Regions from separate parts of the Lentzea sp. NPDC005914 genome, predicted to be linked through region 3. Evidence: riboswitches for the same ligand, from Rfam matches in the RefSeq annotation. Region 3 holds a riboswitch; each other region holds the start of a gene.
The links. A riboswitch is a leader RNA that binds a small molecule or an ion and turns the genes downstream of it on or off. The one in region 3 is predicted to bind glycine.
Positions count from the first base shown of each region.

Region 1: another riboswitch for glycine. It lies ahead of gcvP (aminomethyl-transferring glycine dehydrogenase); the one in region 3 lies ahead of gcvH (glycine cleavage system protein GcvH).
Region 2: another riboswitch for glycine. It lies ahead of gcvT (glycine cleavage system aminomethyltransferase GcvT); the one in region 3 lies ahead of gcvH (glycine cleavage system protein GcvH).

Region 1 covers NZ_JBEXVQ010000017.1:151,972-162,020, reverse strand. Annotated here, with positions in the region: gene ABZ345_RS24605 (maleylpyruvate isomerase family mycothiol-dependent enzyme) at 1-30, shown strand, start outside; gene ABZ345_RS24600 (class I SAM-dependent methyltransferase) at 35-646, shown strand; gene ABZ345_RS24595 (hypothetical protein) at 659-841, shown strand; gene ABZ345_RS24590 (hypothetical protein) at 838-1,914, opposite strand; gene gcvP (aminomethyl-transferring glycine dehydrogenase) at 2,050-4,941, opposite strand; glycine riboswitch at 5,091-5,186, opposite strand; gene ABZ345_RS24580 (MerR family transcriptional regulator) at 5,261-5,827, opposite strand; gene ABZ345_RS24575 (bifunctional nuclease family protein) at 6,158-6,631, opposite strand; gene ABZ345_RS24570 (MerR family transcriptional regulator) at 6,783-7,337, opposite strand; gene garA (glycogen accumulation regulator GarA) at 7,371-7,829, opposite strand; gene gcvH (glycine cleavage system protein GcvH) at 7,943-8,326, opposite strand; gene ABZ345_RS24555 (CDP-alcohol phosphatidyltransferase family protein) at 8,369-8,950, opposite strand; gene ABZ345_RS24550 (ANTAR domain-containing protein) at 9,531-10,049, shown strand, end outside.
Region 2 covers NZ_JBEXVQ010000022.1:134,751-144,799, forward strand. Annotated here, with positions in the region: gene ABZ345_RS28805 (hypothetical protein) at 1-390, shown strand, start outside; gene ABZ345_RS28810 (TetR/AcrR family transcriptional regulator) at 583-1,203, shown strand; gene ABZ345_RS28815 (VC0807 family protein) at 1,188-1,808, shown strand; gene ABZ345_RS28820 (SDR family oxidoreductase) at 1,805-2,452, shown strand; gene glyA (serine hydroxymethyltransferase) at 2,454-3,719, opposite strand; gene gcvT (glycine cleavage system aminomethyltransferase GcvT) at 3,733-4,827, opposite strand; glycine riboswitch at 4,924-5,015, opposite strand; glycine riboswitch at 5,016-5,106, opposite strand; gene ABZ345_RS28835 (DUF3817 domain-containing protein) at 5,152-5,454, opposite strand; gene ABZ345_RS28840 (hypothetical protein) at 5,469-5,801, opposite strand; gene ABZ345_RS28845 (helix-turn-helix transcriptional regulator) at 5,917-6,411, opposite strand; gene ABZ345_RS28850 (hypothetical protein) at 6,576-6,773, opposite strand; gene ABZ345_RS28855 (CaiB/BaiF CoA-transferase family protein) at 7,091-8,230, opposite strand; gene ABZ345_RS28860 (acyl-CoA dehydrogenase family protein) at 8,227-9,363, opposite strand; gene ABZ345_RS28865 (GNAT family N-acetyltransferase) at 9,471-9,905, shown strand; gene ABZ345_RS28870 (acetyl-CoA C-acetyltransferase) at 9,961-10,049, shown strand, end outside.
Region 3 covers NZ_JBEXVQ010000014.1:12,899-22,947, forward strand. Annotated here, with positions in the region: gene ABZ345_RS20635 (cytochrome P450) at 1-581, opposite strand, end outside; gene ABZ345_RS20640 (L-serine ammonia-lyase) at 655-2,019, opposite strand; gene gcvH (glycine cleavage system protein GcvH) at 2,051-2,431, opposite strand; glycine riboswitch at 2,494-2,586, opposite strand; gene ABZ345_RS20650 (alpha-L-fucosidase) at 2,751-4,994, shown strand; gene ald (alanine dehydrogenase) at 5,099-6,211, shown strand; gene ABZ345_RS20660 (TetR/AcrR family transcriptional regulator C-terminal domain-containing protein) at 6,266-6,946, opposite strand; gene ABZ345_RS20665 (MFS transporter) at 6,957-8,405, opposite strand; gene ABZ345_RS20670 (hypothetical protein) at 8,902-9,027, shown strand; gene ABZ345_RS20675 (hypothetical protein) at 9,027-9,473, shown strand; gene ABZ345_RS20680 (ABC transporter ATP-binding protein) at 9,496-10,049, shown strand, end outside.

The sequences.
Region 1 (10,049 bases), on a different contig from region 3:
CGGCACCGGCCGGAGCCGTTCAGAGAGTAGCTTGATCGTCGTGAACGACTGGCTGGCGGACACCCGGGACTCGTACGACACGGTGGCGGTCAGCTACGCCGACCAGACGCGTGACCTGCTGGACGGGCTGCCCCATCTGCGGGCGGCGCTGCGGTTGTTCGCCGAACTGGTCGACGGGCCGGTCGCGGACGTCGGGTGCGGACCTGGCGAGGTCACCGCGGTGCTGCACGACCTCGGGGTGGACGTGTTCGGGATCGACCTCTCCCCCGCGATGATCGAACTGGCGCGGCGCAACCACCCCGGGCCGCGGTTCGAGGTGGGGTCGATGACCGAGCCGCTGCCCACCACGGTCAGTGGGGTGATCGCGTGGTGGTCGTTGATCCACATTCCCGACGACCAGGTGCCCGTGGTGTTCGGGCACTTCCACCGGGCCTTGAAGCCGAACGGGTTGGTGCAGCTGGGGTTCCACGTCGGCGACGAGGCGCGGTTGAAGACGCAGGGGTACGGCGGGCACCCGATGCGGGTGCACGTTCACCTGCGGCCACCTGAGCGGGTGGCGCAGTGGCTGCGGGACGCGGGGTTCGCCGTCGAGGCGCAGTGGTTGCTGGGCACGGACCAGGCTGTCCTGTTCGCCCGGCGGCAGTGAGACGATCTGCGCGTGTCAGATGAGCAGACCTGCCAGCGGTGCGGCGAGGCCGTGGAGCTGGAGCGCGAAGACTACGAGCTGTTCGAGCGCATGCATCCCGAGTGCTTCCACTTCGCGTTCGAGCACGACCTGAACAAGCCCGGCCTCAGCGTGGACGAGGACTGCGGCGACCCCGCCTGCCCTGCCGCGCCCTAGACGCCGATCACCCGGTGCTCGACCAGCGCCGCCATCGCCTCCACGACGGGGCAGCGCTCCAGTTCGGCGAGGTCTTCCAGGCCCCTCGCCGTCCGGAGCCCGAGGCGCAACGTGGACGCGGCCAGCGGGGTCTGGGACTGCCAGCCGTGGAACCGGTCGAGCGGGACCTCCCACAGCCCTGCCGCGTCCTCGATGCGGCCGTCCAGCAACGCTCGTGCGCCCGAGCCGATGGCGGGCCAGCGGTGCAGCTCCACGACCAGCTGGGCCGGGGTCAGCGACTGGAGCTCGTCACACCGGGCGAACGGGTGCTCCGGTGCCGCCGGCAGCAGCTCCCAGTCGACGGACGGCCGCGAGCCCTGGATGAAGTTGGCGGCCAGGTCCGTCGCCTCGAACAGCCCGGTCGCGTAGCTGTTGAACGAGGAACGGTCGTGGAACGGCACCTCCTCCCACAGCACGCCCAGCCTGCTGTTGACCGGCGAGTGCCTGGCACCACGCACGAACAACGACTTCTCGGCGTGGTGCAGCACGGCCACGGCCACGAGCGCACCGAGCGGCACGAGAGACGGCTCGCCTGACTCGTCGTGGTGCTGGGCGGCGAGAACGGCCTGGTACGCGAGGCGGTCGGCAGGGCCTTGCAGGTGGTGTGCCAGCTCGTGGGCGATGACGAACCGCAGGCCGTGCGTCGCGATGAGGCTGGCCGTGTGCTGCTGGAACGGCTCCAGGTCGATCGGCAGCGTCTGCACGCGGCCGGACGAGCGCTCGACCCGGCTGGTGAAGCGCAGCACGGCGGCGAGCAGGGCGGTGTCGAACGACCGGCGCCGCCACCGCAGGCGCTTCAGGAACAGGCTCGGCCGCGCCACGGACAGCGCCAGATGCCTGCTGTAGACCGGGATCAGGGCCAGCACGGCCTCGGAGACCCGGATCAGCGCGGAGCCGTCCGGGTAGCTCGTCGAACCGGCCGACGGGGTGTCGCCCGATGTCAGGGTGACCGACCGGAGCCGTTTGCGGTCGTGGCCTGCCTCGGCCATCGCCTCGACGACCGAGTCCTTGATCTCGTGGGCGGTCTCCGCCATCGTTCGCACGTTCGATCAGTCGGAAGTTGATCAGAGAGCGTTACGAACTTTCGTTGTACCACAACGTTTCCACGTGACCCGGCCCGAAAACGCCGAAGGGGCGCACCCCCGAGTGCGCCCCTTCGGAGTACCGGATCAGCTGCCGTACGCCGAGAGCGGCGGGCAGGAGCAGACCAGGTTGCGGTCGCCCTTGGCGCCGTCGATGCGGCGGACCGGCGGCCAGATCTTCGGAGCACCGGTACCGGCCGGGTAGACGGCCTCCTCGCGGGTGTACGGGTGGTTCCACTCGCCGACGGTCACGCACGCGGCGGTGTGCGGGGCGTTGCGCAGCGGGTTGTCCTCGACGGACCACTCGCCGGCGCCGACGCGGTCGATCTCGCGCTTGATGGCGATCATGGCGTCGATGAACCTGTCGATCTCGGCCAGGTCCTCGGACTCGGTCGGCTCGACCATCAGCGTGCCGGCGACGGGGAACGACATCGTCGGCGCGTGCAGGCCGTAATCCGCGAGGCGCTTGGCCACGTCGTCCACCGTCACGCCGGTCGCCTTGGTGATCGGACGCAGGTCGAGGATGCACTCGTGGGCCACGAAGCCGCCCTCACCCGTGTAGAGCACCGGGTAGTGCTCGTCCAACCGCCGGGCAACGTAGTTCGCGGCGGCCACGGCGGTCAGGGTCGCGCGGCGCAGGCCGTCGCCGCCCATCATGCGCACGTACGCCCACGAGATCGGCAGGATCGACGCGGAACCCCAGGGGGCCGCGCTGATCGGCCCGACACCCGTGGCGGGACCGGCGGTGGGCTGCAGCGGGTGGTTCGGCAGGAACGGCGCGAGGTGCGAGCGGACGCCGATCGGGCCGACGCCGGGGCCGCCACCGCCGTGCGGGATGCAGAACGTCTTGTGCAGGTTCAGGTGCGAGACGTCCGAGCCGAACTTCCCGTAGCGCGCCAAGCCGATCAACGCGTTGAGGTTCGCGCCGTCGACGTACACCTGGCCGCCCGCGTCGTGGACCAGGCCGCAGACCTCGCTGACCGTGTCCTCGTACACGCCGTGCGTGGACGGGTAGGTGATCATGATCGCGGCGAGGTCGTCCGCGTGTTCGGCGACCGTCGAACGCAGGTGGCCCATGTCGATGTTGCCCTTGTCGTCGCACTTCACGACGACGACGCGCATACCGGCCATGACGGCGGACGCGGCGTTCGTGCCGTGCGCGGACGACGGGATCAGGCAGACGTCACGGTCGGCGTTGCCGTTCGCGCGGTGGTACGCGCGGATCGCGAGCAGACCCGCGAACTCGCCCTGCGAACCGGCGTTGGGCTGCAACGACACCGCGTCGTAGCCGGTGACCTCGGCGAGCCACGCCTCCAGGTCGGAGACGATCTTCAGCAGTCCGGCGGCGTCCTCGACGGGCGCGAACGGGTGCAGCGTCGAGAACTCCGGCCACGTGATGGACTCCATCTCCGCGGTCGCGTTCAGCTTCATCGTGCAGGAGCCGAGCGGGATCATGCTGCGGTCCAGCGCGACGTCCTTGTCGGACAACGCACGCAGGTAACGCAGCAGCGCGGTCTCGGAGCGGTGGGCGTGGAAGACCGGGTGGGTCAGGTAGTCCGACGTGCGGCGCAGGTCGGCCGGGATGCCGTCCGCGGTGTCGGCGTCGATGGCGTCCACATCGGATCCAGTGACACCGAAGGCTTCCCACACCGCGACGAGGTGCGCGCGCGTCGTCTTCTCGTCGCAAGCGATTGCCACGACGTCGGCGTCGACCAGACGCAGGTTGATGCCGAACGAACGCGCCTTCTCGACAACAGAAGCGGCCTGGCCCTCGACACGAACCTGGACGGTGTCGAAGAACTCGCCGTGCACGACGTCCAGGCCGGCCTCGCACAGGCCGGTGGCGAGCACGGTGGCCATGCGGTGCACACGGGTCGCGATCGCGCGCAGGCCATCGGGACCGTGGTAGACGGCGTACATGGACGCGATCACGGCCAGCAGCACCTGCGCGGTGCAGATGTTCGACGTGGCCTTCTCGCGGCGGATGTGCTGCTCACGAGTCTGCAGCGCGAGGCGGTAGGCCAGCGAGCCGTCGGAGTCGACCGAGACGCCCACGAGACGGCCGGGCAGCTGACGCTCCAGGCCGGACCGGACCGCCATGTAGCCGGCGTGCGGGCCACCGAACCCGATCGGCACACCGAAGCGCTGCGTGGTGCCGACGACGACGTCCGCGCCGATCTCACCCGGCGCGCGCAGCAACGTGAGGGAGAGCAGGTCCGCGACGACGACGGCCTGCGCGCCCGCGTCGTGGATCTCCTCGATGAGGGCCTTCTGGTCGCGCACCACACCGGACGCGCCGGGGTACGAGAGCAGCACGCCGTAGAAGTCGCCGCCCAGGCCGAGCCCCTCGATGCCCTGCGACAGGTCGGCGACCACGATCTCGATGCCCAGCGGCTCGGCGCGCGTCTCGATGACGGCCAGCGTCTGCGGCAACGTGTCGGCGTCGACGACGAACTTGTTCGACTTGGAGCGACCGGCGCGGCGCACCAGGGTCATCGCCTCGGCGGCGGCGGTCGACTCGTCCAGCATGGACGCGTTCGCCACCGGCAGGCCGGTCAGGTCGCCGACCATGGTCTGGAAGTTCAGCAGCGCCTCGAGACGGCCCTGGGAGATCTCCGGCTGGTACGGCGTGTAGGCCGTGTACCAGGCGGGCGACTCCAGCACGTTGCGCAGGATGACGCCCGGCGTGACGGTGTCGTAGTAGCCGAGACCGATCATCTGCGTCATCGGCCGGTTCTGGGAAGCCAGCTCACGAAGCTCGGCCAGCGCCTCGGTCTCGGTCGCCGGAGCCGGCAGGTCGAGCACGAGGTCGCGCTCGTGAATGGACGACGGCACCGCGTGCTGCGCCAGCTCCTCCAGCGATCCGACGCCGATGACGTCGAGGATGCGCGCGAGCTCCGCCGGGCGCGGGCCGACGTGGCGGTCGGCGAACGGGGTGCCGTGCTCGAGAGCGGCGAGCGGAATGCGGTCCTGCGTCATCAAACGCCTCCGGGGGCTGCGGGCACACGTGTCCTGGTGCCCTCCCCGCTCTGTCCGTACCCGTCACGGGCGCCTGAGAGGTTCACCCCGGTGTGACATGGGGCTTTCACCGTCGGCGGGACCCTTGCGGGTCCACTTTCCAGAGGCGTCTCGCTCACGCGGTCCTGGATGCCTGAGAGGTTCCCGGGGAGGGACTTGCTCCTTCGGCGCCGGGCTCGAAACCCGGTCTCTCCCGCCTGAGTTCAGCGACTACCCGCGAAGAATACCCGCAGGCAGCCCACGTAGTCGCTACGGGCGCGACCAATGTCTCAACCGAACTTCAGCCCGTCGCGCGCTCCCGGCGCCTGCGCGTCAGCTCGTCCTCGGTCATGGGAGCGATCTCCACCCCGTCGGCCCGCTCGGCCGGGAACTCGTGAATCGTCCCCGAGATCTCCCGCATGGCACCGGAAACCGCGATCCCGAACACGCCCTGACCGCCCTGCAGCAGATCCACGACCTCTTCCGGCGAGGTGCACTCGTAGACGGTCGTCCCGTCCGAGAAGAGCGTGATCTTCGCCAGGTCCTGCACGCCGCGGCGCCGCAGGTGGTCGACCGCGACCCGGATGTTCTGCAACGAGACCCCGGTGTCCAGCAACCGCTTCACGACCTTCAGAACCAGGATGTCCTTGAAGGAGTACAACCGCTGACTTCCGGACCCGTGAGCCATCCGTATCGTCGGAGCGACGAGTCCGGTCCTGGCCCAGTAGTCGAGCTGCCGGTATGTGATGCCCGCGATCTGACACGCCGCGGGACCCCGGTAGCCGACGAGTTCGTCCGGCAGCGAGGAGTCCGGGAACAGCTCACCCTGCTGCCCGGATTCGGCCCGCACGGGCGCTTCCTCGACCACGCCTGCCTCCCCTCGGAACGGCCACGAAACTCATGGCCGTCAAGCCGCCGCGTCAGCTCACGCAAACCGGCGACGTCCACTCGAGTTCGACGGTAAGACCGCTCAGAGGGCAGGTCAACGCGACGCGCGGGGAGGATCGACCCTCAACCTGAGGTGGAGAGTCACACCGTCACCCGATGCGGGACGTTCAGGTGACGTTTAGTGATCGTTTAGCGAGCAAATCGAGCGGAAAGTAGCCCAAAAGAGCGACACACCAAGGCGCTACGACGGTTCCAAACGAGACAGACAGCGACACAACGCAAAACTCAGCTGTCGGCGCCCCTGGTGTGCCTACGTGTCCGCTCCGCGGAAGTCCTCCGGCGAGACCGAGTCGAGGAACTCGCGGAACTTCTCGACCTCGTCCTCCTGCTCGTCGGGGATGATCAGGCCGGCCTCGGCCAGCACCGACTCCTCGGCGTGGATCGGCACACCGACGCGCAACGCCAGCGCCACCGAGTCCGAGGGCCGCGCGGAGACCCGCACGTCGCCGTCGAACACGAGCTCGGCGAAGAAGGTGCCCTCCTGCAGGTCCGTGATCCGGACCTGTTCGAGGTTGCGACCCAGCGCCCCGATGACGTCCTTGAGCAGGTCGTGCGTCAACGGACGGGCCGGACGAACACCCTGCTGTTCGAGTGCGATGGCCGTGGCCTCGACGGAGCCGATCCAGATCGGCAGGTACCGCTCGCCCTCGGTTTCGCGCAGAAGAAGGATCGGCTGGTTCTGGGGCAGCTCCACCCGCACGCCGACGACACGCATCTCGCTCATCGGGCCTCGCCTCCCTCTATGTCGTTCGGGAGTACCCGGTTTCACACCCGAGCATCCCCCGGCGTACGTCTTCGACGCTACCCGCCAAGCGGGCCGTGTGCTCAATTGTTGCGGGCAGATCGTGATCAAGACTGCACTGCCGCCGGACAGATCACGATTGCCGCAAGCCCGCTCTTACCAACAACGTGTGCAACGAGGTGAACAGGTCAGCCAATTCCCGGACCGTCTCGGGATCTGAGAACGACTTCAGCGCAACCACCTCGTGGTCCGCCGCAGCGCGAACCGCGCGCAGGTGCTCGCGCTCGACGCCGAGTCCGGTCATCGTCCGGATCGTGCGGAGCGCGGTGATGTCCTCGGCGGTGAAACGGCCGTGGGGACCGGCGCGCAACAGACCGTCGCGCTCCAGCTGGGACAGCTGTTCAGCGCCGATTCCGGTCTGGGTCAGCAGATCCACCCGCGACACCGCGGTGGAGTCCACAGGGGTGGCGTCGAGCTGCTCGCGGATCACCTTGAGCGGCAGGTATCTGTCGCGTTGTGCGGACAGCACGAAACGCAGCCTCTCGACGTCCGCCGCGGAGAACTGGCGGTAGCCGGAGGCCGTGCGTGCCGGGCGGACCAGCCCCTCCGCTTCCAGGAAGCGGATCTTGGAGATGGTGACCTCGGGGAACTCGGGGCGGAGCTGCGAGAGCACCGCCCCGATGCTCAGTCCCCCACGTTGTGGCCGCCCGGCCGTCACGCGTCAGGCTCCCGCGGAGCCAGGACCCGTCAGGAAGACGAGGCGGAACTTGCCGATCTGGACCTCGTCACCGTTCGCGAGAACGGCCTGGTCGACCGGCTCGCGGTTGACGTAGGTGCCGTTGAGGCTGCCGACGTCGATGACGACGAACTCGCCGCTCTCCCGGCGGAACTCGGCGTGGCGGCGCGAGACCGTCACGTCGTCCAGGAAGATGTCGCTGTCGGGGTGGCGCCCCGCGCTCGTCGTGTCGCGGTCCAGCAAGAACCGGGAACCGGCGTTCGGGCCGCGCTTCACCACGAGCAGCGCGGAACCGGCGGGAAGTGCGTCTACACCGGCAACAGCCGGCTCCTGGGCGGGCGCCTCGGCGCCGCCCTCCATCTCCTGGAGGAAGTCCGCCCGGAAGACGGAGGTCCGCTCCGGGGACTGCTCCGGCGGAACGCCTGGGCCGTCGTTCGTGCTCACCTGAGCTCTCCTCCTGCTGCTGGATCCGTCACTTCCGGTAAAACCTATCGCGTTCGGGTCGCCACCCGAGGAGCGGCTCCCCTTCCGGCCGAAGATCCGGCGAAAGATCGACGTCACTCCTTCTCCACCAACGCCTTGTAAGCGTCCGCGTCGAGCAGGCCTTCCAGCGCGTCCGCGTCGTTCAGGCGGATCTCCACCATCCAGCCCTCGCCGTAAGGATCGGTGTTCACCGAGTCCGGCGTCTGCACCAACGCGTCGTTGATGGCGACGATCTCGCCGTCGAGCGGCGAGTAGAGGTCGGACACGCTCTTGGTCGACTCGACCTCGCCGAACGTGTCGCCCGCGGCGACGGTGTGGCCCACCTCGGGCAGCTGGACGAAGACGACGTCACCGAGCTGTTCCTGGGCGTAGTCGGTGATGCCGACGCGCACGGTGTTCTCGCCGGTGCTGGCGACCCACTCGTGCTCCTCGGTGTAGCGAAGCTCCTCGGGAATCAACTGACTGCGCTCCTCGTGCTGAACCTGTATGGGGTGATCTTTTCACGCGGCCTTGCCGGGAGTGACCCGCAGGGCCAGGAAGAACTGGTAGACGTACAACAACGCCGACCACAGGTAGAGCGCCCCGCCCCAGGCCGTGAACGCGTAAGCGAACGGCTGAGCGATCTGCGCCCACGTCGAATCCCCCTGCGCGAGAAGCAGCAGGGGGAACGCGTACAGCAGGTTGAAAGTCGCGGCCTTGCCCAAATAGGTGACATCGAACGGGCCCCAGCCCCGTTGCCTCAGTATCAGCAGGCAGACGCCGACGACGAGCTCCCGGCCCACGAGCACGAGAGCGATCCACAGCGGGACGATGTCCCTGATCACGAACGCCAGCAGCGTGCAGAACACGTAGAGGCGGTCGGCGGCGGGATCGAGCAGCGCGCCCAGGTTGCTCATCTGGTCGAGCCAGCGCGCGAGCTTGCCGTCCAGCCAGTCGGAAAGCCCCGCGAAGACGAGGACGAGCAGCGCCCAGCCGTCCGCGCGGGGTCCGAGCAACAGGTACAGGAAGAGCGGAACACCGGCCAGCCGCAACACGCTGAGCAGGTTCGGAATCGTCAGCAGGCGATCAGCCGGATCACGCACACCCGCACTCTAAACGAGTGACTGCGCAGGGGCTGCCGGATGGCCTCACGGCACGCTGTGCGACTGGTTGCGGGTGGCGGTGAAGTTACCGCGATGTTGCAGAAGCTTTCAGGCTGTCTTGAAGAGCGTCCAGCCTCGGCGCTGCATCTCGGCGCCGGAGATGGCGTGCGGGCGGCCCCGGTCGTCCCGGCCGACCCAGCGAGCGCGAAGACCCTCGAGCACATACGCGTGGCCCCGGCTCCACACAACGCTGCAAGGCGTGGTGGGCAGCCCACAGGACTCAGGCGCAGTTGCCTCGTGTGGCTGGATCTCCATGGCGGTTCTCATTTCAGTCCCTCCGTGACATCAGGGATGTCGCGCACCGGGGCTCCGGCGTTATCCCTGAGAACGAATTCTGGCCGACTGTGGTTCAGAACACGTGTCCTGTTTGGGTCCTTAGCGTTAACTGGATCAATCGGCGCGCCGAGCTGTTCGGGCCCGAAGTGCGACGGATGAACGGGTGCTTGCCTGTGCAACCGTTCGTCGTACGCCGGTGACCGCACGTCGTCCACTTCCGTTCGGCAGGGCATAACCTCATCGGGTGGACCAGGTGAAATTCGGTGGCGAACTCATATCCCGGCTGATGGAGCACCTGTGCGAACGACTGCAGGGATGCCGCGGCGTAGGGCTCAGCGTGTGGCCGGACGGTGCGGTGCTCAGGGCCGTCGGCGTCGCGCGCGAGTTGGACCGGGCACAGGTGGACGGGAGTGAAGGGCCGCTCGTCGAGGCGTCGCGCGACGAACGGCAGGTAACCGGCACCATCGGTGGGCTCCACGTGGTCGCCGTGCCGGGAAGCTGGGGCGACGGCGGTCCAGTCGTGCTGACCGTCTACCTGGACCACTCGCCGCATCCCGACGACCTCAAGGCCATCGAGGAGATCGAGCCGCTCGTCGCGACCGCGGCCGCGGTGGTGGAGTTCTGCGCGGGAGAGGTGCTCAGGGCCGACCAGATGGTGCGGATGGTGCAGCACCGGCGCTACATCGAGCAGGCCAAGGGGCTGCTCATGGGAGCGAGACCCTGCACGCCGGGCGACGCGTTCGAACTGCTCGTGCGGGCCAGC
Region 2 (10,049 bases), on a different contig from region 3:
TTGAAGCTGGTCGGCAAGCAGGTCGACAAGATGGGCATGGTCGTCCAGGACGGCGACGGCCGCACGATGTACCGCTTCGACAAGGACACTCCGAAGCCGGAAACCAAGTCCAACTGCAACGACAAGTGCGCTGTGACGTGGCCGCCCTTCCTGTCGGACACCGTCCCGCAGCTCGAGGGCATCGACCCGAGCATCGTCTCGCTGATCACCCGCGCGGACGGCAAGAAGCAGGTCGCCATCGACAAGTGGCCGGTCTACTCCTACTCGCTGGACCCGGGCCCGGGCAAGTGGAAGGGCCAGGGCGTTGGTGGCACCTGGTTCGTGATCCAGCCCAACGGCAAGCGCAACGTGGAATGCCTGCCCCCTGGCGTCACGGCACCGGCGGCGTAGCCCCCAAAGCATCCCGTTAGGACGGTCCAACTGAGACACACACCACTCTGAACGGACAAACCCCGGCCCTGGGGAAGGGGCCGGGGTTCCCGTCGTTTCGCTCTCTCGCTTCGCAAGCAGGGCCCGCCTGGTTCAGGCGGGCCCTGCTTGCGTTCGTCTGGTAGTGTTTTATCTAGCTGGATAAAAACGGGGGTGACCGTGGAGCACACGGGCAGAACGGCGGCACGGCGCGCGCAGATCGTGCGGGCGGCGATCGAGACCATCGCGGAACTGGGCTACGACCAGGCGACGTTCGCCAAAATCACCGAACGGGCGGGGCTGAGCAGCCCGCGGATGATCTCGTACCACTTCGCGGACAAGAACGACCTGCTGCGCCAGGTCGTGATCGACGTCTTCACCGCCGCGGGCCAGGTCATGGCACCCGCGATGGCCGCCGAGACCACGTGGGGCGGCAAGCTGCGCGCCTACCTGGAGTCGAACCTGCGGTTCCTGCGCGATCACCCGAGGGAGATCGTCGCGCTCACCGAGATCGGCCCGCACCTGCGCACCCCGTCCGGAGAGGGCTACACGAGCACGACCAGCCAGGACTTCAGCGTCACCGGCCTGGCCGAACTGCTCGAAACCGGTAAGGCGGCCGGGGAGTTCCGCCAGTTCGACACCCGCTCGATGGCCGTGCTGATCCGCGCGGCCGTCGACGCGGCCGCACAACGCGTGCGCGACGGGTCCGACGTGGATCTGGACACCTACACCACCGAGGTCATCACCGCGATCGACCTCGCAGTTCGTCTGGGGGACGAATGTTCCGGAAACTAGCGATCGACCTGCTCGTACCGACGGGCATCTACTACGGATCGCGCGCACTCGGCGCCGACCAGACGACAGCACTCGTGCTCAGCGGCGTGATACCGGCCTTGCGCGTGATCTACTCCGTGATCACCGAACGACGCATCAGCGGGGTGAACGCGTTCGTGCTCGGCGCGGTCGTGCTCGGCTTCGCGATGTCGTTCGTGACCGGGGAACCGCGAGTGCTGCTCGTGCGCGCGGCGTGGGGCACCGCGGCATTCGGCGTCGTGATGCTGGCGAGCCTGTTCTTCAAGCGGCCGCTGCTCCACTCGATGGCGATGCTCGTACTACCCGAGGACAAGAAGCAGGTGTGGACGGAGAACTGGGAGAAGTACCCGGCGATCCGGCACGCGCTGCGCGGCTGCACCGCCATCTGGGGCGTGATCTTCCTGGCGGACACCGCGATCCGGGTCGGCATGGCGCTGACGTTGCCGATCGACCTGGTGCCGGTGCTCGACGACGTGCTGCTGGTGGTCCTGCTCGTGGTTCTCGTTGTGGTCCAACGGGTGTACTCGCGGATGGTCATGCACCGGGCCGGGCTGCGCATCAACGGCGTGCACGTCAGCCGGGCATGATCGCGCTCGTGACCGGCGGGGCGCACGGCATCGGCGCGGCACTGGTCAGGCGGCTGATCGGCAGGGGCGACGACGTGGTGATCGCCGACGTCGATCTGGACGGGGAGCGCGGCAGCTTGTTCGTTCGGACCGATGTGCGCTCGTACGAGGGCAACGAACGTGTCGTGGCCGCCGCTGTCGAACGGTTCGGCGGACTCGACATCGCGGTGTTCAACGCCGGTGCCGCCGGACCGCGTTCGTTCAGCGTGGCCGGCTACCGCGACGCCATGCGGATCAACCTCGACGCGGTCGTCTACGGGCTGGCCGCGTGCTCCGCAGTGCTGAACGGCTCGGCGCTCGTGATGTCGAGCATCGCCGGGCTGACCGGCTCGCCCGACGTCTGCTACGGAACAGCGAAACACGCGCAGATCGGGTTGGTGCGGTCGATTTCGCAGACCGCGCCGGGCTACCGGATCAACGCGTTGTGCCCCGGCCTGGTCGACACGCGGGCAGTGGCGGCGTACCGGTCGGAACTGGTGGCCGCGGGACTGGAGCTGGCCACGCCGGAGGAGGTCGCCGCCGCTGCCGAGACAGTGCTGGGCGACCGGCGCACCGGCCAGGTGTGGTCGGTGCAGGCCGGTCGCCCGGTCGAACTGGTGCGGTAAATCAGAGCGTGCTGTACAGCGGGTGCTTGGCGGCCAGCACCTCGACGCGGGCGCGCAGCTCGTCAACAGCCGCACCCGGCTTGAGGGCCTCGGCGATCACGTCGGCGACCTCGGCGAAGTCCACCTCGCCGAAACCGCGGGTGGCCAGCGCCGGGGTGCCGATGCGCAGACCCGAGGTGACCATCGGCGGCCGCGGGTCGTTCGGGACGGCGTTGCGGTTCACCGTGATGCCGATCTGGTGCAGCACGTCCTCGGCCTGCTTGCCGTCGAGCTCGGAGTTCACCAGGTCGACGAGGACCAGGTGGACGTCCGTGCCGCCGGTGAGGACCTTCACGCCCGCGGCGGCCACGTCCGGCTGTGACAGGCGCTCGGCCAGGATCTTCGAGCCTTCCAGCGTGCGGCGCTGGCGGTCGGCGAACTCCGGCGAGGCGGCGTGCTTGAACGCCACGGCCTTGGCGGCGATCACGTGCTCCAGCGGGCCGCCCTGCTGGCCGGGGAAGACCGCGGAGTTGATCTTCTTGGCGATGTCCGCCTCGTTCGAGAGGATCACACCGCCACGGGGACCGCCCAGGGTCTTGTGGGTCGTGGTCGTCGTCACGTGCGCGTGGGGCACGGGCGACGGGTGCAGGCCCGCGGCGACGAGGCCCGCGAAGTGCGCCATGTCGACCATCAGGTAGGCCTCGACCGAGTCCGCGATGCGGCGGAACTCGGCGAAGTCCAGCTGGCGCGGGTACGCGGACCAGCCGGCGACGATCAGCTTCGGGCGGTGCTCCTGCGCCAGGCGCTCGACCTCGGCCATGTCGACGCGGCCGTCCGAGTCGGACACGTGGTACGGCACGACGTTGTAGAGCTTGCCGGAGAAGTTGATGCGCATGCCGTGCGTGAGGTGACCGCCGTGCGCGAGGTCGAGGCCGAGGATCGTGTCGCCGGGCTGCAGCAGCGCGAACATCGCGGCGGCGTTGGCCTGCGCGCCCGAGTGCGGCTGGACGTTGGCGAAACCGGCGCCGAACAACGACTTGATGCGCTCGATGGCCAGGCGCTCGACGACGTCGACGTGCTCGCAGCCGCCGTAGTAGCGGCGGCCGGGGTAGCCCTCGGCGTACTTGTTGGTCAGCACCGAACCCTGTGCCTGCAGCACCGAGACGGGCGTGAAGTTCTCCGAGGCGATCATCTCGAGAGTGCCCTGCTGGCGCGCCAGCTCGGCCGCGACGGCCTCGGCGACCTCGGGGTCGTACTCCGCGAGGGAGGCGTTGAACTGGTCGGACATCTGGAAGATCTCCCTACTTGGCGCGCTTGTAGAACGGAAGTGCGACGACCTCGACCGGCTGCTTCTTGCCGCGGACGTCCACCAGCAGAGGGGTGCCGGGTTCGGCACTGGCCCGAGTCACGTACGCCATGGCGACCGAGTAGCCGAGCGTCGGCGACAGCGCGCCCGACGTGACCTCGCCGACGACCTCGTCGCCGTTCAGCACCGCGTAACCGTGCCGCGGGGCGCGGCGCTCGGGGGTCTTCAGTCCGACCAGGACCGAGTCCACATCGGACTCCGAGACCTTCGTCAGCGCGTCGCGGCCCACGAAGTCGCCCGGCTTGTCGAGCTTCACGACGCGGCCGAGACCAGCGTGGTACGGCGTCAGCGACGTGGTCAGCTCGTTGCCGTACAAGGGCATTCCGGCTTCGAGACGCAACGTGTCGCGGCAGCCGAGACCGCACGGCTTGAGCTCGTGCGCCTCGCCCGCCTCCAGCAGCGCGGCCCAGACGGCCGAGGCGTCGGACGGCGCCACGAAGAGCTCGAAGCCCTCCTCGCCCGTGTACCCGGTGCGGGCGAGCAGCGCGTCGACACCTGCCACGGTGGACGGGTAGGAGGCGTAGTACTTCACGGCCGACAGGTCGGTGTCGGTGAGTCCGGACAGGATCTCGACCGACTTCGGGCCCTGGATCGCGATCAACGCGTAGTCGGTCGACTTGTCGGTGACGACGGTGTCGAACCCGGCGGCGCGCTCGACCAGAGCGTCAGCCACCACAGCGGCGTTGGAGGCGTTGGCGACGACCATGAACTCCTCGTCGCCCAACCTGTACACGATCAGGTCATCGATCACGCCGCCGTCGGCCTGCGTGATCATCGTGTAGCGAGCCTTGCCGACGGCCAGCGCCGAGATGTGGCCGACCAGCGCGTAGTCGAGCGCCTCGCCGGCCTGGGGTCCGGTCAGCACGATCTCACCCATGTGCGTGAGGTCGAACAGGCCCGCGGTGGTGCGCACCGCGTGGTGCTCGGCGAGCTCGCTGGAGTAGCGCAGCGGCATCCGCCAGCCCGCGAAGTCGGTGAACATCGCGCCGAGCTGCTCGTGCTCGGCGTTCAGAGGCGTGAGGCGGGACATCAGAACGCTCCTCCAGGGTGCGCCGAAGAGCCGGCCTGGGCCGGCTGAGGCAACAGAAGAATGACACGGTCCATCGGAGACTCCTCACCAGAGCGAGCCTCCCCCTCTGTCATGAGCCTGAGAGCTTCGCCGCGCAGCACGCGACTTGCACCGTGGGCGAGGCCGATGGGCCTGCTTTTCAGAGTTGCCTTCGTCGTGCGGTACCTGTACCTGAGAGATTCCGGGGAGGAGTTGCTCCTTCGGCGCTCACACTCAAGTGAGCTCTCCCGCGCGACATCGACGGCCGTGTTCAGTTGGTAGCCCCAGACGCTAGCAGGCCAAACGTCACAGCGGCACGCCCTGCGCAGTCTTCTCGACCACCTTGCGCTCAGCCCAGAACGACAGGAACGGGATCGTCCCGGCGAGCAGCACGAGGGCGGTGCCCTTGATCGACCAGCGCAGCTTCAGCGCCAGGTCGACGGAAATGACCAGGTAAATGGCGTAGAGAAAGCCGTGGATCGGCCCGACGACCTTCATGAACTGACCCATGTCCGCGGCGTACTTGAGCACCATCGCCACGCACAGGAGCAGCAGGAAGACACCGACCACGTAAGCCATGACCCGGAACCGGGTCAACGCACCCTTCATCAGCCCGCCTTCGCTCAACGACCGTCCCGCGCGTTGAGGTCCGCGAGCATGCGGTTGTAGGCCGCGAGCTCCGCGTCTTCAGGATCGTCGAAGTGCTCGACAGGCGCGGGTTTGACGGCGTCAACGGTAGTCATCGGCTTCGCGGCGGCCGCAACCGGCTCCGGTGCGGAGAGAACCTCGTCACGACGCTGGCGCGCCAAACGGCGGAAACGCCACACCATGAAGGCCGGGAAGAGGCCGAAGAGCGGCCACTGGAGCACGTAACCGAGATTCTGGAACGTGCCGCTGGCGGACTCGAAGCGCTGCCACTGCCAGTACGCGAGCCCGCAACAGGCGATCAGGGCCACCAGACAGGCAAACCCGATCAACACTCGCTGGGGTGTAAGGAGGCCGCGCACGGCCTCCACACTACTTGGAACGCATGGATACAGGGCTGCCGCCTCCGACAGCCCGTTCCCTCTACTACGCCACGCCGTCCCGGCGCTGCCTCTGCAGACGTGCGACACACCAGGCTGCGGCGGAACCGCGGCGAAGGTGCTGGAGAACCGTCATCGGTCCCAGGCGCCGCCCGAGGTCGGCAGGGCTCAGACCCGCCGCGCGATAGTCGAGCGCGCGCTGGTCCAACGGGCTGATGCCCGCGTCCCACCACTGCTCGGCCTCGGCGACATCGCCAACCAGCTGCCAGTAGCTCGCCGCGGCGGCGAGCAGTGCCTCGGGTGCCTCCGGCGCCCGCTTGCGCATCGCGGCCACGTAGGCCGGATCCGCCGAGTCGACCTTGACCAAGCCACGCGAGGGCCCGCCCCTGCCGCCCCGCTGTGCGGGGATGCCTGGCGCCGAGGGGGGAGCCTCAGCGAGCCACGCGTTCTTGATCCGGTTCACCTCCTGCATCTCTGCGTCATCAGACCGTTCAGCCGCCCACTGCTGCAACAGCTCGTGGACCCCGGAGTCCTCGACCATATGTGCCTCCTCGTCGGTCGGGGATCGGCCATTGCAGCGGAAGGTATTCGGTAGGTCTGACAATCGCCAGACCCTGAATCCCCAGAACACCCGTTACCAGTGCGTGATTGGCCTCTTTCCACCCATCCGGTCCAACGCAGATGGCCGAGGATCACCGAGAGTCACTAGGCGACAGGCGTCGCCGTCCCGAAGAGGCTCCTGATGAAGGTGATGATCGACTCCGCGCCCTGCCTCAGCCAGCCGAGGAGCGTCTGGACCGCGCCTGCGGACTCCTCGGGCCGGGTGATCAGGAGGAACAGCACCAGCGCGACGACCGCCAGCACTAGCACCTTCTTGAGGTTCACAGGTACCTCTCCGTCCATCTCGCTCACAGGTGAGGCGGCAGACCGCCCGTGTCACCCGACATGGTCCCTCATTCACCCGGCTGATGAACAACGACCACGCCCAACTGCCCCCAGGATCCACCGGCCACGCACGCCTGCTGACGGGGAATGTCACCCGAATGGCGGCTAAAGAGAGGCCTCAGCAGCGCCGATGTCCTGGGCACGAGGTGAACACGGACTCCCTCGCATCCCACAGCGTGGACCAGACATGTTGAACCGAGCCTCACCCGGATGCCGAACCGACGGCATCACGCTCTGTCACCCCGTCGTGTCCTTATTAATGCGCACGCGAGCATTCATCCAATAACTCCTGCCCGGCGCAGTTCCATAATTCGGGCGTCCGCCACACCTATGTCGGCAAGCACTTCCCCGGTGTTCATCCCGGTCGTTACCGGAGGCGTCGGAACCGACGCCGGAGTCCGGTCGAAGCGAGGAGCCGGCGCCGGGTGCGGCGAACCGGAGACGTCGACGAACGTCGCCCGCGCCGCGTTGTACGGGTGCCGCGCCGCTTCGGCGGGCGTCAGCACCGGCGCCAGGCACGCGTCGGTGTCCCGCGCGAGGTCAGCCCACTCGTCCCGCGTCCGCGTCTTCACCGCCGCCGCGATTCGTTCCCGCAGGTCAGGCCAGTTCGCCGGGTCGTTGCGCGTCGGTGCGTCCTCCAGGCCCAGCACGCGCACCAGGTCGGCGTAGAACTTCTCCTCCAGCGCGCCGATGGCCACGAACTGCCCGTCCGCGGCCTCGTAGACGTCGTAGAACGGCACGCCACCGTCGAGCATGTTCTCGCCGCGCCCGCCGGACCACATGCCCGCGTTGCGCATCCCGTGCAGGAACGTCGTCAGCAACGCCGCCCCGTCGACCATCGCGGCATCCACGACCTGGCCACGTCCGGAGCGCTCCCGTTCGTACAGCGCCGCGAGCACGCCGAGAGCCAGCAGCAGCCCTCCCCCGCCGAAGTCGCCGAGCAGGTTGATCGGGAACGACGGTGGCCCGCCTGCGCGTCCGAGAGGCTCCAAAGCGCCCGCGACGGCGATGTAGTTGATGTCGTGCCCGGCACGGTCGGACAGGGGCCCGTCCTGCCCCCAGCCGGTCATGCGTCCATATACAAGGCGCGGATTGCGGGCGAGGCACTGCGCCGGACCGATGCCCAGCCGCTCGGTGACGCCCGGCCGGAAGCCCTCGACCAGCACGTCCGACTGTTCGACCAACCGAAGAACCAGCTCGGCACCCTCGGGCTTGCGGGTGTCGATCGCGACTGAGCGCCGGTTGCGGGTCAGGAAGTCGCCGGGGACCGTCGGGTGACTGCCGGGCTTGTGCACCTGGATCACGTCCGCGCCGAGGTCCGCGAGCACCATGCAGCCGAACGGCGCGGGCGCGAGACCGGCGAGCTCGACCACGCGAAGTCCTGCCAGAGGTCCTGTCCTCGATGTAGCAGTCACAAGGACCTCGCGATGATTTCCTTCATGATCTCGTTCGTGCCGCCGAAGATCCGCTGCACGCGGGCGTCGGACCAGGCACGTGCGATCGGGTACTCGTTCATGTAGCCGTAGCCGCCGAACAGCTGCACGCACTCGTCGACGACCTTGCCCAGCCGGTCGCTGGCCCACCACTTCGCCATCGCCGCCGTCGGCACGTCCAGCTCGCCGCGCAGGTGCTTGTCGATGCACTCGTCGATGAACGCCCTGGTCACGGCCGCCTCGGTGGCGCACTCGGCGAGCTTGAACCGGGTGTTCTGGAACTTCATCAGCTCCTTGCCGAACGCCGTGCGCTCCTTCACGTACTTCAGCGTCACGTCGACGGCCGCCTCGATGCCCGCGACCGAGCAGACGCCGATGATCAGGCGTTCCTGCGGCAGCTGGTGCATGAGCTGCACGAACCCGAGGCCCTCCTGGTCGCCCAGCAGGTTCGCGACGGGCACGCGCACGTCGTCGAAGAACAGCTCGGCGGTGTCCTGCCCCTTCATGCCGACCTTGTCGAGCACGCGGCCGCGCCGGATGTCGTTCTCCACGACGATCAGCGAGATGCCCTGGGCGCCCTGGGCGGGGTCGGTCTTGGCCACCACGATCACCAGGTCGGCGTGCACGCCGTTCGTGATGAACGTCTTCGAGCCGTTGATGACGTACTCGTCACCGTCGCGGAGAGCCCTCGTGCGGATGCCCTGCAGGTCGGAGCCCGCGCCGGGTTCGGTCATGGCGATCGCGCCGACGTACTCGCCGGACGCGAGCTTGGGCAGCCAGCGCCGCTTCTGCTCCTCGGACCCGTAGGAGTTGAGGTAGTGGGCGACGATCCCGCTGTGGACGCTGTTGCCCCAGGCGCTGTCACCGGCGCGCGCCTGTTCCTCGAGCAGCACGGCCTCGTGTGCGAACGTGCCGCCGCCGCCCCCGTACTCCTCGGGGATGCTCAGGCACAGCAGCCCCACGTCACCCGCGCGACGCCACAGGTCGCGGTCGACCTGCTTCTGCTCGGCGAAGCGTTCCTGGTGCGGCACGACCTCCTTCTCCATGAACGTGCGGGCGAGCTGGCGCAACTGGTCCAGGTCGCTGTCCATCCACCGCGATCGACGCTCTGCCATGCGTTCCACGAAACCACCCGGCCGTGATCCACGCCATGACCGCCGCGCCAGGCCGTCGCCCGAAAAAGTGAGCGAAATTCCCACCCTCGTCGTCCAGACTGCTCGATATGCAGATCCACCAGGTCACGCCGGACGACTGGGAGCTCTGGCGGGACGTCCGGTTGGAGGCGCTGGGCGCGGATCCCGGCGGGTTCGGGTCGACGCTCGCCCGCGAGGAGGCGTTCACCGAGGCCGACTGGCGCCGCACGCTGGAAGACGGCCCGCGGCTGGTCGCGCTCGATCCGGATCCCGCCGGCCTCGTCGGTGCCTTCGGCAAGCCGAGCGGCCTGTACCTGTACTCGATGTGGGTGCGGCCCTCCCACCGCGGCCGAGGTGTCGGAGAAGCGCTGGTCAGGGCTGTGCTGGCGGAGGCGGCAGCAGAGGGCTGGACGCTCGTGCGGCTGCAGGTGTACGACGACAACCTGCCTGCTCGGCGGCTCTACGAGCGGCTGGGGTTCGTGGATTCCGACGAGCCGGAGCACATGGAGTTCCGGGTGAGCTAATCGGTCACCCTTCACGGTCATGGCCAGCTTGAGAGGCCGGGCCTAGCGTGGTGGCATGAGCGAAGCCTTGATCTTCGACGCGGTGCGCACGCCGCGCGGCAAGGGGAAGCGCGGGTCGCTGCACAGCGTCAAGCCCGTCGCTCT
Region 3 (10,049 bases):
TCCGCGTTCTCGGTGGCGTAACGGAAAAGGCTCACGATCGGGCCTTCGTAGCGCAGCAGCTCCTCGATGACGGACGGGATCGTGGCGGGATCGTCGACGATGCCGATCCAGGGCTCGCGACGGCCGGCGAGCAGCGAGCGCATGCCGAGCGCCAGCACGTTGACCGTCATGTCGAAGTCCGCCAGCGGTTTCTGCTCTTCCGGTGACAGGGTTCCGATCGCGAGGCGCATCACCATCGCGGGGAACGGGTCGGCGAACAGCTGCACGAAGTCGCCGTAGCCGAGGCCGGGGAAGCCGTCGATGAGCCGGTCGGCGTAGTCGCGGACCAGCGGTTCCAGCTCGGTCATGCGGCGGGGCGAGAAGGTGGCCTGAAGTGCTTTGCGCACCTGGGGATCGAGGTTGTGGGACCGCGCGACGAAGCTCGGATCTCTCAGCACTTCCACGACGTTCTCGTACCGGCTGACGACCCAGTAGCCGTTCTCCTCGCTGAAGAACACCGGTTCGGACGCTCTCAGGTGCACGAAGAGCGGGTACGGGTTCGCGAGGTGCAGCGAGTTCAGCGGATCGTAGGCGATGGCCACAAAGTCCGAGTGTGACACCGGGCGGACGTCTCGAAAGTACCCATGGGGCAATTGAGACGTACGCCCGGTTCGACTAACACTCGATGACGTTCACGGCAAGGCCGCCGCGCGCGGTCTCCTTGTACTTCACCGACATGTCCTTGCCGGTGTCGCGCATGGTCTTGATGACCTTGTCCAGCGACACGAAGTGCGAGCCGTCGCCGCGCAACGCCATGCGCACCGCGGTGATCGCCTTGATCGACGCGACGGCGTTGCGTTCGATGCACGGGATCTGCACCAGGCCGCCGATCGGGTCGCAGGTGAGGCCCAGGTTGTGCTCCATGGCGATCTCGGCCGCGTTCTCGACCTGTTCCGGGGTGCCGCCGAGGACCTCGGCGAGACCGCCGGCGGCCATCGAACACGCCGAGCCGACCTCGCCCTGGCAGCCGACCTCGGCACCGGAGATCGAGGCGTTCTCCTTGAACAGCACGCCGATCGCGGCCGCCGTGAGCAGGAACCTGACGACGCCGTCGTCGTTGGCTCCCGGCACGAACCTCGTGTAGTAGTGCAGGACCGCGGGCACGATGCCGGCCGCGCCGTTGGTCGGTGCGGTGACGACACGGCCGCCCGCCGCGTTCTCCTCGTTGACCGCCAACGCGAAGAGCGTCACCCAGTCCATGACCCGCAACGGGTCCGTGACGAAGTGCTCGCCCTCCAGACGCTTGCGCATCTCGGCGGCGCGACGGCGGACCTTGAGGCCGCCGGGCAGGACGCCGTGCTCGGTGCAGCCGCGCTCGACGCACTCCTGCATCACGTGCCAGATGTGCAGAAGTCCTTGGCGGATCTCGTCTTCGGTCCGCCACGACAGCTCGTTGGCCATCATGATCTCGCTGATCGACATGCCCGTCTCCCGGCACCGCGCGAGCAGCTGGTCGCCGGTCAGGAACGGGTGCGGCAGCGGGGTGGTGTCCGGCTTGATCCGGTCCGTGCCCGAAGCGTTCTCGTCGACGACGAAGCCGCCGCCGATCGAGTAGTAGACGGCGTGCTCGACGGACTCGTCACCCTTGTACGCCTCGAAGCTCATCCCGTTGGGGTGCAACGGAAGCGACTTGCGGCGGTGCATGACGAGGTCGCGGTCGTGCACGAAGTCGATCTCGTGCGCACCGCCGAGCTTCAGGCGTCGGCCGGTGACGATCTCCTCGACACGGGCGGCCGCGATCGTTGGGTCGACTTCCTCGGGGAGGTTGCCTTCGAGGCCCAGGAACACGGCCTTGGGGCTGCCGTGGCCGTGCCCGGTCGCACCGAGCGAGCCGAAGAGCTCGACGTGCACGCGGTCCACTTCGGACACCCGTGCCCCGAGCTTCTCGACGAACATCGCAGCGGCGCGCATCGGACCGACCGTGTGGGAGCTGGACGGTCCGATGCCGACGGAGAAGAGGTCGAAAACGCTGATCGCCACTGATCAGTCCTTCGCGGTGGGGTTCGGCACGTCAGTCTGTGGTGAGCTCGGCGTACTTGGCCGCCGTGAGCAGGTTCTCCGCGGACTCGACCCGCACCCTGAACAGCCAGCCGGCGCCGTACGGGTCGTTGTTGATGACGGCCGGGTCGTCCACGACCGCGCCGTTGACCTCGATCACCTCGCCGGTCACCGGGGAGAACAGGTCGCTGACCGACTTGGTGGACTCGAGCTCGCCGCAGACGGCGTTCGAGACGACCTTGGCGCCGACCTCGGGAAGCTGGACGAAGACGATGTCACCGAGGGCGTCCGCGGCGTAGGAGGTGATTCCGCAGGTCAGCGGGTCCTGGGTACCCGGCGTCCAGTCGACCCACTCGTGCTCGACGGTGTAGAGCAGGTTCTCGGGGAACTCCACGGCGACTCCTCTGGCTGGGACGGCTCGGTCAGGTGACTACCCCCTCCGCCGTGCAGAGTTGCCTACCCCGAGCGGTCTTGCTGCCTGAGAGTGTGCGGGAGCTTGCCCCTTCGGCGCCTCGACTGCTTCGTCGAGGTCTCTCCCGCTCGGGTTTCGGTGCCGCCCTGGTTGGACCAGAGGACACCACGGCCGATGTTCAGTTTTGAGTCCTTCGAGACCAGGCGAACGCTATGTGCGTCCCCCGCCAAGTGTCAACGCGAGATGGTTGACATCGGCGAGAGCGCTGCCATGGTGTGGTGAGGCAGACATCGGAGGTCTCATGAGGAAAGCGTTCATCGCCGCGCTGCTCGCCTCGCTGGTCCTTACCCCTGTCCCCGCTGCATCGGCTGCGGAGGCACCAGCTCCGATCACAGTTCCCCTCACCCAGTACTTCGACAACGACGGCATCGACACCGCGTCGGACCGGACCGGCAACTTCGACGGTTCCGGCTACGCGTTCCCTGCGGAGGGGCTGCCGTCCGGGCAGGTCAACGCCGATGGAGTGCCGTACCTCTTCCCGGGAAATTCACAGGCCAAGAACAACAACGCGGTCGCGCTGGGGCAGCGGATCGACCTGCCGCACGGGCGCTACCTGACTCTGCACTTCCTCGTGGCGTCCTCGTACGGGGCGGCCGGCGGGACCGCCACCGTGCACTACGCGGACGGATCGACCACGACAGGTGCCGTGAGCGGACCGGACTGGTACGCGGGCAGTGGTCCGATCTCCGCGCCGTTCCGCTACTCGCCCGGTGGCACCGACCAGCACCCCGTGTCGATCGGGACCTCCCAGGTCTGGGCGGATCCTCAGAAGGAGGCGGTCGGGGTCACGCTGCCGGTCACGAACCCGGCGGTGGAGGGCAAGTCCTCGCTGCACGTGTTCGCGCTGTCGTTGCAGCCGGTGGCCAAGGGCTCGGTGCTCGCGGTCCGTGCCGCGCGCAGCACGACCAAGCTGCCCCGGCTGGGCGGGCAGACCGTCGAGGCCACCGTCGTGAACCTCGGCGACCAGTGGGTCTCGAACATCTGGGTGCGCGCCGAGGGGCTGGGTCTGGTGACGCTGCAGCCGGCGCTGGTGAAGCGGCTCGCGCCCGGTGAGGAAGCTCGCGTGCGGATCGGCATCCACGCGTACCGGACCGGCACGTTCGACGGGAAGGTCGTCGCTTCCTCCGCGAAGGCCTCGGCGTCGCAGAACGCCAGGTTCACGCTGGGTGTCGCGGACTACCAGGCGAACGACGCCTCGCTGGCCGCCCACGAGTCGCCGTACTGGTTCGACGACGCCAAGTTCGGGATCTTCATCCACTGGGGGCTCTACTCGGTGCCCGCCTGGTCGCCGCCCGGTGAGCAGTACGCGGAGTGGTACTGGCAGTGGATGCAGGACCCGAACAACGCGGTGAACGCCTACCACGCGGCGACGTACGGGAAGGACTTCTCGTACGACCAGTTCATCCAGCAGTTCACGGCCTCGAAGTTCGACCCTCGCGAGTGGGTGAAGCTCTTCGAAGAGGCCGGCGCGAAGTACTACGTGCTGACCTCCAAGCACCACGAGGGTTTCGCGTTGTGGGACTCGAAGGTGTCCGGCCGCGACTCCGTTGATCTCGGTCCTCGTCGCGACCTGGTGAAGGAACTGTTCGACGCGTCGCGGAAGTACACGCCTGGCCTGAAGAACGGGCTCTACTTCTCGATGCCGGAGTGGTTCAACCCGGACAGCCCGTGGACCGGTCACGCTCCGCGGAACCCGTACACGGGCGCTGCCGAGCCCTACACCGGCTATCAGGCCGGGCGCGACTTCGTGAAGGACTACCAGGGGCCGCAGATGACCGAACTGGTCGACGGGTACGACCCCGACGTCATCTGGTGCGACATCGGTGGTGCGAACGACTCGCGGCGCGTGATGGCGGACTACTTCAACAAGGCCAAGAACCGGGCCGTGCCCAAGGACGTGACGGTCGACGACCGGTGCGGCATCCCGACCCACGACTACACGACGCCGGAGTACGCGACGTACCCGAACACCGTGGTGAAGAAGTGGGAGGCCTCGCGCGGCCTGGACCCGCGTTCGTACGGGTGGAACCGGGCGACGCCGGACTCGATGTACATGACCGCGGACGAGGTGATCCACACGCTCGTCGACACGACGTCCAAGAACGGCAACTTCCTGCTGGACATCGGCCCGCGCGCGGACGGCTCGATCCCCGAGATCATGCAGCAGCGACTGCGTGAGACGGGGGCGTGGCTGCGCACCAACGGCGAGTCGATCTACGGCACGACGTACTGGTCGCGGATGGCTCAGCAAGGTGACCTGCGGTTCACGGTGAAGCCGAACGAAGCGTTCTACATCACCTCGTTGGTCCAGCCGGGGTCACAGCTCGTGGTCGACGCTCCAGTGCCGCTCAAGGACGGCGACAAGATCACGTTGCTGGGTCATGACAGGCCCCTGAAATGGACCCGATCGGGTGGAAAACTGGTGGTCGACGTGCCACAGGGCGTTGGCCGGCACGCATGGGTGTTCAAGGCCGCTTTGTCCTAGCAGAACAACCGGACAGTGACCGGATAGTGCGATCCGCACGGTGACATGACCTTCCGACTGCCTCACATTGTGAGACAGAGGCCAGCCCGAACGGAGGAGTCATCGTGCGGATCGCAGTTCCCCGCGAGATCAAGAACCACGAGTACCGCGTCGCTCTCACCCCTGCCGGTGCGCACGAACTGACCAGCCGCGGCCACGACGTCTTCGTCGAGCAGGGCGCCGGACTGGGCTCGGCCATCACCGACGAGGAGTACCTCGCGGCCGGCGCCAAGATCCTCGCGTCCGCCGACGACGTGTGGGCCGAGGGCGACCTGGTCCTCAAGGTCAAGGAGCCGATCGCGGTCGAGTACCCGCGTCTGCGCTCCGGTCAGACCCTCTTCACGTACCTGCACCTCGCCGCCGACAAGCCGCTGACCGAGGCCCTGCTGGCGTCCGGCACCACGGCCATCGCCTACGAGACCGTGCAGCTCCCGAACCGTTCGCTGCCGCTGCTGGCCCCGATGTCCGAGGTCGCGGGCCGCCTGGCCCCGCAGGTCGGCGCGTTCTCCCTGATGAAGCCCTCCGGCGGCCGCGGCGTGCTGCCCGGCGGCGTCCCCGGTGTCGCCCCGGCCCGCGTGGTCGTGATCGGCGGCGGCGTGGCGGGCATCAACGCCGCCACCATCGCCGTCGGCATGGGCGCGGACGTGCAGATCCTCGACACCAACGTCGACCGCCTGCGCCAGATCGACGCCCAGTTCCAGGGCCGGCTGCGCACGCTGGCGTCCAACTCGTTCGCGATCGAGCAGGCCGTCCGCGAGGCCGACCTGGTCATCGGCGCCGTGCTGGTCCCTGGTGCCGCGGCCCCGAAGCTGGTCTCCAACGCGCTGGTCGCCGACATGAAGCCGGGCTCCGTGCTCGTCGACATCGCCATCGACCAGGGCGGCTGCTTCGAGGACTCGCGTCCCACCACGCACGCCGAGCCGACCTACGACGTCCACAACTCGGTCTTCTACTGCGTGGCGAACATGCCGGGCGCCGTCCCGCGCACCTCGACCTACGCGCTCACCAACGTGACGCTGCCCTACGCGGTCGCGCTGGCCGACAAGGGCTGGACGCAGGCGCTGAAGGACGACCGTTCGTTGGCCCTGGGCCTCAACGTCCACGCCGGCCAGCTGACCAACGGCCCGGTGGCCGAGGCGACCGGCCTCGCGCACACGCCGCTGGAGACCGTCATCTAAGACCAACTGAATGAATGAGGCCCCCGCACGCGATCAACGCTGCGGGGGTTTCGCCTATCGCAGGGCCGCGACCCTCGCCCTGATGCCGTCGATCACGGAGTCCAGCCCGAACTCGAACAGTCCCTCGACCGACCACAGCGAGGGCTCGTTCAGCATCTCGACGTAGTGCGGATGCTTGTCGCGGTAGAGCTCCGCGATCTTCGACATGTCCGGCGGCGCGACGTCCATCTTGCCGCTGCCGCTGTAGTTCACCTCGGCGATCGCGAACCCGACGACGTAGCTCGACACCGTCGACACCGACCGCGACGCCTCGACCAGTGACAGCCCGGCCACCCGCATGGATGCGAGCATCGCGTCCGCCATCGCCACCGCGTTCGGGCCGATCGTCGCGAACTCGCCGATGTTGCGCACCCACCACGGGTGCTTGAGCGCGAGATGACGCAACGAGTGCATCATCCCGCGCAACGCCGTCTCCCAGTCGGCACCGGGCTCGGGCAGTGCGAAGTCGCCGTAGACCTCGTCGAGGCACAGCTCCAGCAACGCGTCCTTGGTCGGCACGTGCCAGTACAGCGACATCGGGGCCGCGCCCAGTTCCGCGGCGAGCTTGCGCATGGAGAGCTTGGCCAGGCCGTGCTCGTCCAGCATCTCCAGGGCCTTGCGGACGATCGCCTCCCGGCTCAGGCCGAGGGGCTGGCCGCTGCTGGGCCTGGGTTTGCTGAACCACACGCTGTCCACGACAGCGATCCTAAGCACGCCGCAGCAGGACGGCGGCCACAACACCTCCCAGGAAAACGGCAGCAGCCCCGATCACGAGGCTCACGCTCATGCCCGACGAGAACGCGTCGCGCACGACCGTGATGTCCGCTCCGCTGTGCAACGCCTCGCTCAGCGACCTGCTCGGCACGTCGTCCGGCAGTGCGGCGGCGAACCGGGCGGACAGCAGCGCGCCTAGCACGGCGATGCCGAACGAGGAACCCAGCTCGGACAGCGTTCCTGACAACCCGGACGCGATCCCGGCACGCTCCGGCGGGATGGAACCCATCAGCGCGTTGACCGCAACCGGTTGCGCCACACCGACTCCGACGCCGATGAGGATCAGCCCGGCGAGCGTCGGCGGGTAGGTGTTGCCGATCGACAACAGCACCACACCGCCCGCCACGATCGTCATGCCGAGCAGCATCGCCTTGCTGGAGCCCAGTTTCAGCACGAGCTGGCCCAGGGTGTTGCTGGTGATGAGCAACGCGATCGCCATCGGTGCCACGCGGACACCGGCCTCCAACGGGCTGTAGCCGAGCACGCCCTGAAGGTGTTGCGTCAGCAGGAAGAGCGAGCCCGCCATGCCGAACGCCGCCAGCACACCCGACGCCACCGCACCGGTGAACCGGCGGTCCTTGAAGAACCCGAGGTCCAGCATCGGCTCCGCGGTGTGCCGTTCCCACAACGCGAACGCCGTCATGGTGACCACGCCGATCGCCACCGGCACGCTGAACTCCAGCGAGCCGAAACCGTGCTCCGGCACCGAGATCACCGCGTACACCAGCGAGACCATGCCGATGATCGACAGGACCGAGCCGACGACGTCGGGCTTGCGCACGGCCGGGTCCTTGGACTCCGGCACCAGCGCCGCCACGGCCACGATCGCGAGGACCGCCACCGGGACGTTGATCAGGAACACCGAGCCCCACCAGAAGTTCTTGATGAGCGCGCCACCGATCACCGGACCAGCCGCGAACCCGAGGCTCGTGACCGCCGCCCAGATGCCGATGGCCTTCGGGCGTTCCTTCTCGTCGAACAACTGCATCAGCACGGCCAGCGTGCCCGGCATCAGCATCGCCGCGCCGACGCCCATGAACCCGCGAGCCGCGATCAACGCCTCGGCCGAGCCCGCATAGGCCGCCACCGCGCTACCGGCGCCGAAGAGCAGCAGACCGGCCAGCAACGCCTTCTTGCGGCCGAACCGGTCGCTGAGGCTGCCGGTGGTGAGCAACAGGCCCGCCAGCGCGAGCGAATAGGCGTTGATCATCCACTGGATGTCCGCCGTGCTGGCGTGAAGACCCGTGGAGATCGACGGGATCGCCACGTTGAGCACGGTGTTGTCCAGCACCACGACCATCACGGACAGGCAGAGCACGCCGAGCACGGCCCAGCGCTGCGGATGCGGGTGCACCCCGACCTTCTCGGTCGTCGAAGTCATCTCGTCCCCCTTACGGTGTACGAGTAACTTACAGCGTACGAGACCGCAGGGCGCAAGAGGATTTCGCTCAGGGATGAGGGAGTGCCCGCGACAGGCGAAGGGGGAGGACCCGGGGTTCGGGGGTGTCCCCCGACAAACACTGCGGGCTCTGGCGAAATCGGCCGAAGGTCGATGAGCGCCAGAGCCCGCCACGTAAAGGGCGGCCGCGCTCAACCAGCCTGGGGGTCACTGGGAGCGGGGCCGCCGTGACCAAATATAGCGGGCCTCGGGCAGCCGCGCCCAGCACCCCCGCCCAAACGCGACCAGAAAGTTTCCCCGACTGGACCACTGCCCGTGTTGGGCTCGTCCAGCAAACGAGTGAATTCCCCCGCTCGCGGTGCGGCGAGCAGGGCCAACGGCCGATGAAGACGGAGTCGGGTGTCCCTCGAAGGGAGATTCCATGGCTGAACCACAGGGATGGATCCATTGCCACGACCCGTTCGGTCGAGACAGATCGATGACCGTTCTGGTCGAGAACGACCGAGTTCTCCTGGTCACGCCGCCGGGCGAGACCGCTGTGATGTCCGCCACTCAGACGCGTCGGCTGGGCTCTTTGCTCGACCAGGCCACGGCGAAGATGTGATGGACCAGGTTCTGCGAGACGCGGTCCTGCAAAGGCTGGCGCTGCTGGACAAGGTGGCCGAGCACGGCGAGGCCGAGGCGCTGGTTCCGCTGGCCCGCGCGGAGATCCACCGCCTGGCAGACGGCTGGCGCCTGCTGCTGACGGTGCACCAGCCCGACGAGGACAGCCGCTGCAAGGCGTGTCCTGGCTGGTTGCGGCGACGGCGACGGCGATGGCCTTGCCAGGTCTGGAACATGGCGCACCAGCACCTGATCGGCGAGGGTCTGCCGCATCGGGAGCGCGGCAGGCCGTTGCGCAACCCTTTCACCCGATCGGGCACGATCGAGATTCCCGAGGAGACACCGGTCGAGCTGACCGCCGAGTTGCCGCCGATCTTGTCCGACGTGCCGCCGCTGGTGCACCGGGCTCCTGTCGTGTCCCGGCCCAAGCACGCCTTGCCGGACTGACAATTCAGGCAGGATGGGCCGCATGCATGACGGCAGCGGCCTCATCGCGGTCCAGAACCTGACGAAGCAGTTCGGTTCTGTCACGGCCGTGCAGAACCTGAGCTTCACCGTGTCACCCGGCAGCGTGACGGGCTTCCTCGGCCCGAACGGCGCCGGCAAAACGACGACCCTGCGAATGCTGCTGGGTCTCGTGAAGCCGACGGGCGGCACGGCCACGATCAACGGACGACCGTTCCACCAGCTCGGCCAGCCCGGCCGCGTGGTGGGTGCGGTGCTGGAGGCGCAGGGGTTCCACCCCGCTCGCTCCGCCCGCAACCACCTGCGCGTGTACGCGTCGGCCATCGGCGTGCCGGACGCGCAGGCCGACCAGGTCCTCGGCCTGGTCGGCCTGGGCACCGCGGCCGATCGCAAGGTGGGCGGGTTCTCGCTGGGCATGAAGCAGAGACTGGCGCTGGCCACCGCGCTGCTCGGCGACCCGCAGGTGCTCGTGCTCGACGAACCGGCGAACGGCCTCGACCCCGAGGGCATCGCGTGGCTGCGCACGTTCTTGCAGTCGTACGCGCGCATGGGACGCAC